DNA from 2 places in the Aggregatibacter aphrophilus ATCC 33389 genome. Region 2 is predicted to be linked to the other one. Evidence: riboswitches for the same ligand, from Rfam matches in the RefSeq annotation. Region 2 holds a riboswitch; the other holds the start of a gene.
The links. Region 2 has a riboswitch for preQ1 ahead of queC (7-cyano-7-deazaguanine synthase QueC). Riboswitches for the same ligand answer to the same signal wherever they lie in the genome.
Positions count from the first base shown of each region.

Region 1: another riboswitch for preQ1. It lies ahead of queD (6-carboxytetrahydropterin synthase QueD); the one in region 2 lies ahead of queC (7-cyano-7-deazaguanine synthase QueC).

Region 1 is NZ_LR134327.1:615,199-622,235, forward strand. Features, by position in the region: gene EL144_RS03115 (helix-turn-helix transcriptional regulator) at 1-61, opposite strand, end outside; gene EL144_RS03120 (family 20 glycosylhydrolase) at 152-1,177, opposite strand; PreQ1 riboswitch class I at 1,712-1,756, shown strand; gene queD (6-carboxytetrahydropterin synthase QueD) at 1,860-2,285, shown strand; gene EL144_RS03130 (7-carboxy-7-deazaguanine synthase QueE) at 2,291-2,920, shown strand; gene EL144_RS03135 (Nif3-like dinuclear metal center hexameric protein) at 3,145-3,900, shown strand; gene EL144_RS03140 (enoyl-ACP reductase FabI) at 3,991-4,779, shown strand; gene rnb (exoribonuclease II) at 4,905-6,884, shown strand; gene EL144_RS03150 (tetratricopeptide repeat protein) at 7,027-7,037, opposite strand, start outside.
Region 2 is NZ_LR134327.1:780,785-787,821, forward strand. Features, by position in the region: gene rlmKL (bifunctional 23S rRNA (guanine(2069)-N(7))-methyltransferase RlmK/23S rRNA (guanine(2445)-N(2))-methyltransferase RlmL) at 1-1,686, opposite strand, end outside; gene queC (7-cyano-7-deazaguanine synthase QueC) at 1,854-2,525, opposite strand; PreQ1 riboswitch class I at 2,529-2,573, opposite strand; gene cpdA (3',5'-cyclic-AMP phosphodiesterase) at 2,658-3,482, opposite strand; gene nudF (ADP-ribose diphosphatase) at 3,538-4,161, opposite strand; gene EL144_RS03840 (M15 family metallopeptidase) at 4,454-5,134, opposite strand; gene dapE (succinyl-diaminopimelate desuccinylase) at 5,136-6,269, opposite strand; partial or broken gene EL144_RS11510 (TonB-dependent receptor domain-containing protein) at 6,394-7,037, opposite strand, start outside.

The DNA of each region.
Region 1 (7,037 bases), 170 kb from region 2:
CAGTAGCTTTCCCCTTTTCTAATACGTAATACAGTATCCTAAACAATCTACTATCTTTCATGGCAATCATACCCTGCTAGTACAATCATTCTAGTCTGAGTAATAAAAAGTGCGGTCAGTTAAAAAACATTTTTCAAACCGACCGCACTTTTTATTTAATCTCACTGTTCGTCTTTTGAATCACCGCCTCCAGTAAGCCTTTTGTATTTTTCTGAATGGCTTCACTTTTCAAGGCCTTGACATCTTCTCCCCAAATAGACAAAGCCGCGCCGGCAATTTTATGGGTATCTTGTGCTTTATTTTCCGTATTTTGTCCATCCCAAACACTAAGATCCCAATGATTTAAGACGTCTTTTTGAGCAAAGCTCGCATCATGCGAAAGCGTTGAAGAGGTTTTAGGATTTATATAAAGATAATAAGAATTATAATTTAAAACAGTAAAACCTTTTTCGACTAATTCCGGCAGACTCACCCGCAGATGACGACGTCGATTTGCCTCGCCTTCATCTTCCGTATCACCATCATAACTCCAGTAGGTAATTTCAATATTAGGATTTAATTGATCGACGGTATTTTTAATTAAACCATCATTCCAAATTCGGGTTTTTAATCCTTTTTCTCTTAAAAAATCAGCTAATTTATTGGCATAGGCAATAAATTCATGATTACTATTTTCATCATAACCAAACTCATCACCACCAATATGAAAATGCTTAGTACTGTCACCAAAAATATGAATAACTTCAGCCAACAAAGATTGCATAAACTCAATACTGTCCGGATTGGTAATGCTAATTTCGTCATCATTTTGTGGTGATTTTAAAGATTGAAGATAGGCTTCCCCCTTTTCTTGTTTTAATAACGTAAAAATCGCCGTCATGTGATTCGGGCTATCCAGTTCGGGAATAAGCTCAATGCCTTTTGATTTTGCATATGCTTTAATGTCATCAAGCTGTTGATAGCTCAAGAAGGGTTTATTGGTGTAAGGATTAATATAAATTCCGCTTTTATCTTGAATCGCATTTTCCACACGCTGATTCAGCAACCGACTTTCTAAAGCATAATTTTCGTGATCGGAAAAATGTAAATGCAGAAATGTCCCGCCCGACTGGCTAATAGTATCAATAAAAGATTTAATAACTTCAGGCGGATAAAAGTGCCTTGCAATATCCAGCATTAATCCGCTTTCCTTTAAAGTTGTTTTTTGCACTGTTGGCGAATTTATATTGGAATTATCAGAAGACATCTTTACATCGGCAAGACTATTTAACGGGTTCAACAAAAGCAAAGATGGAAGTAAAAAGATAGTTTTTTTTATATTTTTCATAAAAGCCTCAAAAAAGGAAAGAATGCAATAAAACACCTTAATTTTTCACCGCACTTTAATCTATTTTAATATTATTTAAGTGACATAAAAAACTGATTTATTAAATAATGGCTACATAGCAGACTTGCAAGTAGTCGCTTCACACTGTCTCTAAAAAAAGACCACCTTAGATAAGACAAAAGAATCACCAAAATGTTGATATTTTTTCATTGCGTGAGATGAGAGTCGCACTTATCCTCCCTCAAAAATATTGAAAATCTACTGCTAACGTCCCTTCACGCACAAACAACTCATCATACATAAAATAAAAATTCATTGTGTTATCAACGCACTATAAATAAATCACATAAAAGCCACCGTGCATTGTATAATACCGCCAATTTTCAATTTGTAGTTCGCAAACCTCCTACATAAAAAAACTAGGTATCACATGACATTTCCTCTTTTCTTTCCAACCACCTCTGTGACTGCCGATGATGTTTTATGTTAGCGAACGGTTTAGATCATTATTAACCACATTAACAGGCTGATTATGTTTAAAGTTTCTAAAGAATTTAGTTTTGATATGGCCCATCTGTTGGATGGGCATGACGGGAAATGCCAAAATCTGCACGGGCATACGTATAAATTACAAGTTGAAGTGTGCGGTAATTTATATGCAATCGGTGCCAAACAGGGCATGGTGATTGATTTTAGCGATCTCAAAACCATTGTAAAACGTGCCGTTTTAGATCCTATGGATCATGCTTTCATTTACGATCAAACCAGCGAGCGGGAAAGCAAAATCGCCACATTGTTACAACAGCTGGATTCCAAAACCTTTGGTGTACCGTTTCGCACGACGGCCGAGCAGCTGGCACAGTTTATTTATCGTCGTTTGAAAGACGAAGAAAATCTGCCGGTTTCTGCCATCCGTTTATGGGAAACCCCAACGTCATTTTGTGAATATGAGGAATAAGTGCAGTGCAAAAAATTGACGTTTTTACGCCTTCTTACAATATCGTTGAGATTTTTGAGAGCCTACAAGGTGAAGGGTTTAACACCGGTATGCCAAGCATTTTTGTACGTTTCGGCAAATGTAACCTCGCCTGTCCTTGGTGCGACACTAATTACAATCAATTTGAACGCATGACCTTAGCGCAAATCATGGAAGAAGTGCGGTCATTTTCAGCAAAGAATATTATTATCACCGGTGGCGAGCCGACCATTGTGCCGAATATTGAGCTTCTGCTGGATCAAATGAAATCGGAGGGCTATTTTCTTGCCATTGAGACTAACGGCTTGAAACCGATTCCCACACAAATTGACTATATCGCCACCAGCCCGAAACGGTTATATCAACATAAATATGAACAGTGTTGCATTGAATTTGCCGATGAAGTACGCATTGTTGCAGACGGCGATGTCAGTGATTTTTGTGCGTTGATTGAAGAGAACATTCAGGCGACTCGCTACTACCTTTCCCCTTGCGAAATCAACGGCAAAATGAATTTGCTGGAAACCATTACCCAATTAGGTTTATTAAACCAACGCCCCAACAAACCAAAGTGGTTATTAAGTGTACAAACGCATAAATTAATTGGCATAGCATAAATTTCTTGTCGAAAAAACTTAAATTTAGCTTGATCGCTATATATTAAATTGTATAATGAAGTCGTTTTTATTTAAGATAGTCGTCATTCTTAAACACAGTGGCCGATGCAAAAACTCCCCCACGTCTTTGTCAAAAGATCTTCGCATCGGCCATTTTTTTCTTCTTATTCCCTACTAAAGCCATTATTATTACGCCATTCTTTTTCTTCTTTTAGAGAACCTTTATGCAAAATTTAGCCCTAGAAAATCTGCTTAATCAAAAGCTCAATAGCGATACTATTAACGACTACGCACCAAATGGCTTACAAGTGGAAGGCAAGGTCGAAGTCAAAAAAATCATCACCGGCGTCACCGCCAGCCAAGCCCTAATTGATTATGCCGTTGAGCAAAAAGCAGACGCCTTGCTTGTTCATCACGGTTATTTCTGGAAAAGCGAAAATCCTTGTATCCGCGGTATGAAAGGCAAGCGAATCAAAACCTTATTAGTCAATGACATCAATTTATACGGCTATCATTTGCCTTTAGATGTTCACCCCGAACTCGGCAACAACGCCCTGCTCGGCCGGTTACTTGGCATTGAAAATCTTCAACCGTTAGAACAAAACGCAGTCAGCATTCCGGTGTGGGGCACCTTAAAAGAACCGTCAACCGCCGAACAATTTGCCGAACGCATTGAACGCGTGTTAAACCGCAAACCGCTAATTTGCACGGAAAACGGACCGCACTTTATTAGTAAAGTCGGTATTTGTAGCGGTGGCGGACAGGGATATATCGACCTTGCCGCAGCACAAAATTGTGACGCTTTTATCACAGGTGAAGTATCTGAGCAAACCATTCACTCCGCCAGAGAGCAAGGGATTCATTTCTTTGCTGCCGGGCACCATGCCACTGAACGTTACGGCATTAAAGCTCTCGGCGAATGGTTGGCAAAAGAACACGGTTTTGACGTGGAATTTAAGGATATAGATAATCCGGCTTAACTGGTTAAACCAAAAACCGCCACATTGCTCAAGACCGGCAAAACAAGTATAATCTTGCCACTTTTTAACTCAAACAATTTAGGAATAACTATGGGTTTCTTAACAGGTAAACGTATTTTAGTCACAGGTCTCGCCAGCAACCGTTCTATCGCTTACGGTATCGCTAAGGCCATGAAAGAACAAGGTGCAGAATTAGCCTTCACTTATTTAAATGAAAAATTACAACCGCGTGTTGAAGAATTTGCCAAAGAATTTGGCGCAAACATCGTTCTTCCGTTAGACGTTGCCACCGATGAAAGCATTCAAAACTGCTTCGCAGAATTAAGCAAACACTGGGATAAATTTGATGGTTTTGTACACGCCATCGCATTCGCACCGGGCGATCAATTAGACGGCGACTATGTGAATGCGGCAACCCGTGAAGGTTATCGCATTGCCCACGACATCAGTGCATACAGTTTTGTAGCAATGGCGCAAGCAGCACGTCCATATTTGAATCCTAACGCGGCATTATTAACCCTTTCTTATTTAGGTGCAGAACGTGCCATTCCAAACTATAACGTGATGTGTTTAGCCAAAGCCTCTCTTGAAGCGGCAACCCGTGTGATGGCAGCAGATTTAGGCAAAGACGGCATTCGCGTGAACGCCATTTCCGCAGGCCCGATTCGTACCTTAGCGGCTTCCGGCATTAAAAACTTCAAGAAAATGTTGGCAACCTTCGAGAAAACCGCTGCATTACGCCGTACCGTGACCATTGAAGATGTGGGCAACTCCGCAGCGTTCTTATGCTCTGATTTAGCATCCGGCATCACCGGTGAAATCGTCCATGTTGATGCAGGCTTCAGCATCACCGCCATGGGCGAGTTAGGCGAAGAATAATTTTTTCTTCCTTTATTTTATCGGCAGGTTTTTTAACCTGCCTTTTCTATTTGTAAGGCGGATTTTAGTCCGCCATTTTATGACGGCTTCGGCGGACTCCACTCTGCCCTACGATAAAAATAATTATGTTCCAAGACAACCCATTACTCGCACAACTCAAACAACAAATTCATGACAGTAAAGAACGTGTAGAAGGCACGGTAAAAGGCTCCGATAAAGCCTATGGCTTTTTAGAATGTGATAAAAAAAGCTACTTTATTGCACCACCTGCCATGAAAAAAGTGATGCACGGCGACAAAATCAGTGCCACTATCGAAAAACAAGGCGATAAAGAACAAGCCGAACCGGAGACCTTAATCGAGCCGATGCTTACCCGTTTTATCGCGAAAGTGCGGTTCAATAAAGACAAGAAATTGCAGGTGCTTGTTGATCACCCTAACATTAATCAGCCCATTGGCGCCGCGCAAAGCAAAGCCGTCAAAGAAGAATTACAGGAAGGCGATTGGGTTGTGGCAACCTTAAAAATCCACCCTTTGCGCGACGATCGTTTTTTCTATGCGCAAATCACTCAATTTATTTGCCACGCCGATGATGAACTGGCACCTTGGTGGGTGACACTTGCGCGTCACGAACAACCGCGTGAACCGGTACAAGGACAAGATCACTATGAAATGCAAGATCAAGAAACGCGCGAAAATCTGACCGCACTTCACTTCGTCACTATCGACTCTGAAACCACGCAGGACATGGACGATGCCTTGTATATTGAGCCTATTGCCTCAAACGGTGAACAAACCGGCTGGAAATTAGTGGTTGCCATTGCCGATCCGACGGCTTATATCAGTTTAAATTCACAAATCGAAAAAGACGCCAAACAACGTTGTTTCACCAATTATCTGCCCGGCTTCAATATTCCGATGTTGCCACGGGAACTTTCTGATGAGCTTTGTTCCTTAAAACCTCACGAAACCCGTCCGGCATTGGTTTGCTACATTCAAACGGACTTACAGGGCAACATCAGTGCGCCGGCAAAATTTGTGTTAGCCGATGTGCAATCAAAAGATAAATTAACGTACAACCAAGTCTCTGATTACTTAGAAGACAAAGACAATGCTTGGCAACCGGAAAATCCGGAAACGGCACAGCAAATTCACTGGTTGCACCAATTTACCCTAACTAGAACGCAATGGCGCAAAACCCACGCACTGCTTTTTAAAGAAAAACCGGATTATTCTTTCGTGCTGGCAGAAAACGGCAAAGTGCAAGAAATTAAGGCGGAGTATCGCCGTATCGCCAACCAAATCGTGGAAGAATCCATGATTATCGCGAATATCTGCGCCGCCCAATTTTTACATGAAAACTTACAGTGCGGCATTTTTAACACGCACAGCGGATTCGATAAAAAATTCTTGGAAAACGCCCACAATTTCTTGTTAGCTAATTTAGCCAATGATGAAAATAAAGCGGAATTACAAAGCCGTTATGCACCAGAAAATTTGGCAACCTTAAAAGGTTACTGCCAAATGCGCCATGATATTGAACCGATTGAAGGAGATTATTTGGAATTCCGTTTGCGTCGTTTCCTCACTTTCGCAGAATTTAAAGCGGAATTAGCACCGCACTTTGGCCTAGGCTTAAAGGGTTACGCCACGTGGACGTCGCCAATCCGCAAATATTCCGATATGGTGAACCATCGCTTAATCAAAGCCCATTTAGCCAACCGCGATTTTACCAAACCGGAAGAAACGGTACTTGCCCGCTTGCAAGAAGCACGTCGCCAAAATCGTTTGGTGGAACGTGATATTGCCGATTGGCTATATTGTCGTTATTTGGCGGATAAGGTGGAAAGCAAAGTCGAATTTGAAGCCGAAGTACAAGACGTCACCCGCGGCGGCTTGCGTGTCATGCTGTTGGAAAACGGTGCCTCCATGTTTATCCCGGCCTCCACACTCCATGACAACCGAGAGGAAATCACCATAAATAATGATGAAATAGCCTTCTACATTAAAGATCAGCGCCAATATAAAATCGGCGATCTTATCCGCGTGCAACTGAACGAAGTAAAAGAAAACACACGAAGTATCGTAGGAACCATCTTAAAATAAACTCAAAGCGCGGTTAAATTTTAGGGTGTTTTACTCACTAAAACATCCTAAAAATCGAGTGTATTCCTGTTTGAGAAAGGATCAGAATTTGAAAAAACCACTCAACAAAAAAATCCATCTTATTAGATGGATTTTTTTATGGTTATTGATAAT
Region 2 (7,037 bases):
GGTGTAAGCAAATAAATTGAGGAAATCTTTGCCTTGCGCCATTTCACCTAACATTTTACGGGTCAGGCGATGATCCAAAAATAAGCCGGTATCCAAATAATCTGTTAAGTTCACCCACAACTTCGCGCCGTATTCGTTCACATAAAAATACTCGCCTTTGTTCGCCAATTTTTCATATTGATTAGTGCCTTTTTGTTTTTGGCGCACTTTTAAAATCAACTTATTGGTTTCAATACCGGTAACGATCAACGTAGCATTCACCGCATCCAACAACCGTTGGCGCGCTTTATTTTCATCAATATTTTTTGGCGCGGCATATTCCTGCACCACAATGTGATCGGCATAACGATCCACCGCCAAATTGTATTCCGGCAAATCCGCATCATATAAGCGATAAGCGTCTAGCCCTTGCTGCTTAGCCCATTTCTCAATTTTCTTGATATTTTTTTGCAGGCGATTAGCGAAATCCACTGCTACTTCAGAAGAAACTGAAGAAGTGCGGTCAAATTCTACGGCGTTTTCTACCGCACTTTGCTCTGCGCGCTCGGCAATTTGATAATTTTTCTGTACGCAATCTAACGGGCCGTTTTTTGCTTTAAACTGACGATGAGAACGTAAGCGCAAGCAATCCAATAGACTTGGCTCACCACTGAAAATAGATGCGTTCCAGCCGGCAAATTGTTGTTTCAAGCGTTGGCCAAACACAGAATACAAGGCAATAAGCGCCGGCGTAGTGCCTAAACGTTCGCCGTACGGCGGGTTACAAATCACCGTGCCTGCTACGTTCGGACTTGGATTTTTTATCGCCACCACATCGCCCTGTTGCCATTGCATCAGATGCGCCACGCCCGCATTTTTGGCGTTTTGTTTGGCTTTTTGCAACACGCGATGATCCAAATCAAAGCCATAAAAGTGCGGTGGATTTTCACGTTGTTTTTCGGCTTCCGCCAAGGCTAAAGCCTCTTCTTTCAGCTTTTCCCACGCTGCCTGATTATGCGCCTGCCAAAAATCAAAGCCCCAATGCAGACGATATAATTGCGGTGCGATTTGCGCTTCCATTTGTGCCGCTTCAATCAATAGCGTACCCGAACCGCACATCGGATCCACTAACGGCGTGCCTTTTTGCCAACCGGAACGCAGTACAATCGCAGCAGCCAAAGTTTCACGCAACGGCGCTTTGCCGGTGTCTTCACGATAACCCCGCATATGCAGCGCATCACCACTCAAATCAAGCGACAGCACCACCTCATCACGATTCAAATACGCATGAATACGAATATCCGGTTGTTCTTTATCCACGTTTGGACGAGCCCGACCATGGCGTTCAAAATAATCCACAATCCCATCTTTCACACGCATTGCGCCGAATTGGGTATGACGAATTTCCTGGTTTGTACCGTTAAAATCCACGAAAAAATGGACTTTTTCATCAAAATAATCCAACCAATTTACGCCCACCACCGCAGAATATAAATCCAAATCGCTAAAGACTTTGGCTTGCACGATAGGCAATAAAATGCGTGAACTCAAACGGCTCCAAAGCAAAGTGCGATACAGGGTTTCATCATCCGCCCAGTAATGCACGCCGCCTTGCGCGACTTTAGCATCCTGTGCGCCTAATTCGGTCAATTCGGATTTCAAAAGCTCTTCAAACCCTCGGGCAGTGGTGGCAAAAAGTTGTTTCATAAGGTCTCAATGGTTGGAAAAATTGGCGGGGATTATAGCAGTTTTAAACGCCAAGTGCGTTGAAGTGCGGTGGATTTTACGGATATTTTAGATTCCCGCTAAAAACCAACCGCACTTTTAGTGTAATTTCATCTTCTACTGATTCATTAAAAAGTGCGGTGTTTTTTCTAAACGTTTTTAGTGTCACGTGCCTGCAAATACGCGTTCAACCCACGCTCTCGTAAAATACAACTCGGGCATTCACCGCAGCCACCTTCTACCCCGTTGTAGCAAGTGTGCGTGTGTTGGCGGATGTAATCGAATGCGCCGAGTTGATCTGCCAGTGCCCAAGTGTCTTTTTTATCTAACCACATGAGTGGCGTGCGAATGTCAAAAGGGTAATCCATGGCCAGGTTTAAAGTCACGTTCATGGATTTGACAAACACGTCGCGACAATCGGGATAACCGCTGAAATCCGTTTCGCACACGCCGGTGTAAATGACACGAATGCCTTGGCTTTTGGCGTAAATGGCGGCGTAAAGCAAAAATAAGGCGTTGCGCCCGTCCACAAAAGTATTTGGTAATTCATCGTCTTTTTGACTAATTTGTGCGTTTGGATCCATCAGGGCATTGTGCGTAATAGCTTTGATTACACTGGTATCGAGTAGCGTTTGTTTGACCTTCAAATCCTGCGCAATCCAACGGGCTTTTTCCAGTTCGATGGCATGGCGTTGGCCATACTGAAAGGTGATGACTTCAACATTTTCCGCACCAAATTCTTTGATCGCGAGAAATAAACAGGTGGTGGAATCTTGCCCGCCGGAGAAAATCACAAGGGCTTTGTTCGGTTGATTTGACATGATATATCCTTAGTTTTTTTATGTGGGAGGGTTGCGAACCACAGATGAAAGAGGTGGCATTGTAGCAAAAATAAAGGGGATGAAACATCCCCTTTAAAAACGTTGTGAATTTCGACCGCACTTTAACGTCAATCAATATCCTTCTTCCTGTAAATTTGGCAGGAAAGTCTTGTGCTGAATGCGTTTGACACGGGTTTCGATGCGCCCGTCGGCGTACAGTTCAATTTCACGCCAACCGGGTTGAACGGTGTCTAAGGCAAACGTATTGCTGTCCGGTTTAAACTGAATGCCCGTTGAAGGGGTTGCCATCACTTTGTAGCCGTGCCATTCGCCATCCACTTGTTGATGGATATGACCGTGTAAAATCCCTTTGACATTGGAAAATGGCGCCAATATATAGGCCAATTCATGGGCGTTACGTAAATTATGCTGATCCAACCAAGCGGAATGGGTGGATAAAATGTGATGGTGCAACACCACTAAAGAATAACGTTGTGGATATTCTTTTAATTTTGCCAACAACCAATCCAGTTGATATTCACCAAGTTGACCATGGGGCACACCGGAAATTTGGCTATCCAGCAATAATATTTGCCAACGATCACCCAGTAAAATATGCTTTTTCGCGCTAATGTTATCTTTTGTCAGTAAATCAAACATTTTCGGCTGAAAATCATGGTTTCCCGGAATCCAAAATACCATTTTTTCCAACGCCTTGACGCCTTCGCAAAAATGCAAATAGCCTTCGTCACTACTGTCCTGCACTAAATCGCCCGTAGCCAGCACAAGATCATAAGCATATTGCTGTTGTTGAATTTCAGTCAGAACCTGAGAAAAACTCGCTTGAGTATTGATGCCCAACAATTCACCGTTGGTGTCTTTAAATAGATGAGGATCCGTAATTTGAACGATACGGAACACCTCTTGTTGGGTGTTATATTGATAGGTATTTAACAAAGTAAACTCCTACTTCCTAATATTAAACTTAGTCTAAATTACCTATGTCGCCTGTTTACAACCACTGCGCTTTTAATTTTAGGTAATTTAACTCCAGCCATTGTAATCCCATTACTGCAACGCCATTATCAATCTTACCTTCGCAAAGCCATTGATACGCGGTTTCCCGACTTACGACATGAACTCGAATATCTTCATTTTCTTCAGCTAAACCATGCAAACCACCCACTTGGGAGCTGTCCACTTTACCGACAAACAGGTGAATGCGCTCAAGTACGCCTCCCGGACTATCCCAAACGCTTAAACAATGTTGCATATTGGTGATTTTCGCACCGGCTTCTTCTTCACTTTCTCTTAACGCAACAGATTCCGGTGTTTCGCCTTCTTCTACCATACCGGCGATCAATTCCAGTAACCATGGTGATTGCTTCAATGTCGGATCATAAGCGCCGATACGTACCTGCTCCACCAATACCACATTATCCAATACCGGATCATAAGCAACCACGGCAGATGCTGCACCTTTGATTAACAGCTCACGGGTGACCACACCACTCCAACTGCCGGCAAAAAGTTTATGCTTGAATTGCACCTTATTTAGCTTAAAAAAACCGCGATAAACCGTTTCATCCTTTACAATCTCAATATCTTGTTGAGTAAACTGTTGAAACTGATACATCTTTATCTCCATAAATAATAGCTGGCGATTAGGATACTTTCATTCACGCCAAAAAAAAATGTAATTCTTTGTAAAATTTCCGGATTTTTGAAGTAGGTCACAAAAGTGCACCAAAGAACGGGGTGTCTCATGAAAATATTGCAATGAAAATGGTCAGAATGACAAAGAAGTAAAGAGATGCCTATGGAAGAGTGAATGCTACTGCTCGTTTTCAGGCTGGGATTATTTTTTTATCTCGTTTGCCGATTATTCCCAGCCCAGGGCCACGCAAACCTGAAATGCAAAATTAACACTAAATAAAAAACTGCTTAAAAATGCTCACCAAATGCGCCGTTAACACGCTTTTTCCCGCAATCTCTTCCTTTTCCCACGCCTTCAACAACACCTCCGGCGTAAATGCTTTTACCGCTTGTTCAGCCAACGGAATATAGCTGATATGCCAAGGCTCCCGCCCAATTTTTTTACCTTCGGGTTGGTGCATAAACGGCAATGCGAAATCAAAGTGCGGTAGGTTTTCAATGAGAAACTCACTCAGTTCAAAGAAATAACCGCCTTTTTCATATTCCCAAGGCTCAAGTTGTAAGGATTGACCTTGAGGCAATAAATCGGGATCGAAAATGTCAACTTCCGTGCCCCAATGATGGCGGCTACCTCCCGGTAGCGCCGACCAACGTAAAATAGCTTGCGCTTTTTGCCAATCGTCCAATTGGGTCAAATCTAACGCATTGCCTGCATCATCGTGCACTTTGCGTTCACCGTTAAATTTGCCGTTCCAAATAAGTTGTTGGCGCACAAAATCACGAAAGCTGCTGGCGGGTTGTAAATTAAAGCCATTTTTGACCGCACTTTGTTGCAGCCCTTGAAAGGCTTTCATTGCCTGCGCCTGCAAAAAATGATGAGGAGAATGAGGTGTCGGCAAATTCACCAAATGTTCCCGAGATTTGCCGGTCAACATGTCAGGGGTTAATTTCATCTTATTTATCCAATAAATTGACTAACATTTGATGATAAATCTGACCGCACTTGGCGAGATCATCTACACTCACACATTCATTCACTTTATGTATCGTCGCGTTAAGCGGCCCAAATTCCACCACTTCAGCTCCCATTAGCGCAATAAAACGACCGTCAGAGGTGCCGCCACCGGTTTCCGCTTGTGGCGTAATACCTGTGGTTTGCTCAATAGCATCGGTCAACGCATCTAATAATTTGCCTGGCTTGGTTAAAAACGGTTTACCGGAAAGATTCCACTCAATGCGGTATTTCAATCCATGTTTTTCTAGCATTTCAGCGACTTTCTGTTTGATGATTTCATCGGTGACTTCCGTGCAATAACGCAAATTAAATTGCACGTAAAGCTCACCCGGAATCACGTTATTACTGCCCGTACCGGCATGAATATTGGCGATTTGCAAACTGGTCGGCGGGAAAAATTCATTGCCGTTGTCCCACTGATAAGTTGTCAGCTCTTGTAGGAATGGCGCCGCTTTATGAATAGGATTTTCCGCCAAATGTGGATATGCCACATGGCCTTGAACGCCTTGAATATAGAGGTTGCCTGTAATCGAACCGCGACGACCATTTTTGACCACATCGCCTAAGTTTTTCGAACTGGACGGCTCGCCTACCATGCAATACGTGATTTTCTCACCGCGCGCCATTAAGGTTTCCACCACACGTACCGTACCGTCTTTCGCCGCTGCTTCCTCATCGGAGGTAATTAATAAGGCAATCGTACCCGCGTGATTTGGATTGGCTTTCACATACGCTTCCGCCGCCACAATCATCGCTGCCAATGAGCCTTTCATATCGGCAGCACCACGTCCGTAAAGCATCCCATCCATAATCTCGGCAGAAAACGGCGGATACGTCCATTGGCTTTCATCCCCCGTGGGCACCACATCCGTATGCCCGGCAAAAGCAATCACGGGCTCCCCTGAACCATGCTTCGCCCACAAGTTTAAGGTGTCGTTAAAGGGCATCCATTCAATTTGAAAGCCTAATTTTTCCAAACGTTCGGCAATGTGTTGTTGACAGCCTTCATCATTCGGGCTGATGGAAGGACGGCGGATAAGCGATTGAGATAATTGGATGATATGTTGTTTCATAGCATTGAGGAAATTGGCAAAATAAGTAAAAGTGCGGTGTAATTTAACAAAATTTCTTTTTTATTTAAATCTTATTGAACAAAAAATGGATAGCTTGGCTATCCATTTTGTTATTTTTGCAACATCAAAATTGCACTTGTAGCCGCATCCAATATTGACGGCCCGGTTCATTCACCCGTGTGGTTTGTACTCCGGCAGAAGGATCGGCGCCTTTGCTGACGAATTCGGCATAGGATTTATCAAAGAGATTATTAATACCGCCCTGTAAAGTCACATATTTGTTAATCTTCCATCCTGCGTTTAAAGACAATGTGCCAAATCCCGCTGATGGACTAATGTCTTGCCCGACAATATTACCTTGCCCTTCGGCATAACGTTTTTGGGCGGAAACCAAACGCCATAAAAGACCTGCGCTCAAGGTGTCGTTATCCCAAGTTAATGAGTTTTTCCATTCTAACGGAGGAGTTTGAGCCAGCGGGCGATCATCGGTACGGTTTTTACCGTAGGTGTAAGCTAGGCTACTACCAATTTCCCAGTGTTCGGCAAATTTCCATTTACCTTCAACCTCACCGCCTAAACGGGTCGCTTTCACATTTCGGGCTGTCACATTGTTATTTATGCGTTCTAACATAATAAAATTATGTACATCACTGCCAAAAAGCGAGACGGAAAGATCAAAAGCATCATTTTTCCAAATCAGTCCCGTATCAATTTGACGGTTCTGTTCTTTATTCAACACTTGGCTTACACGACGCTCCCAATAATCCG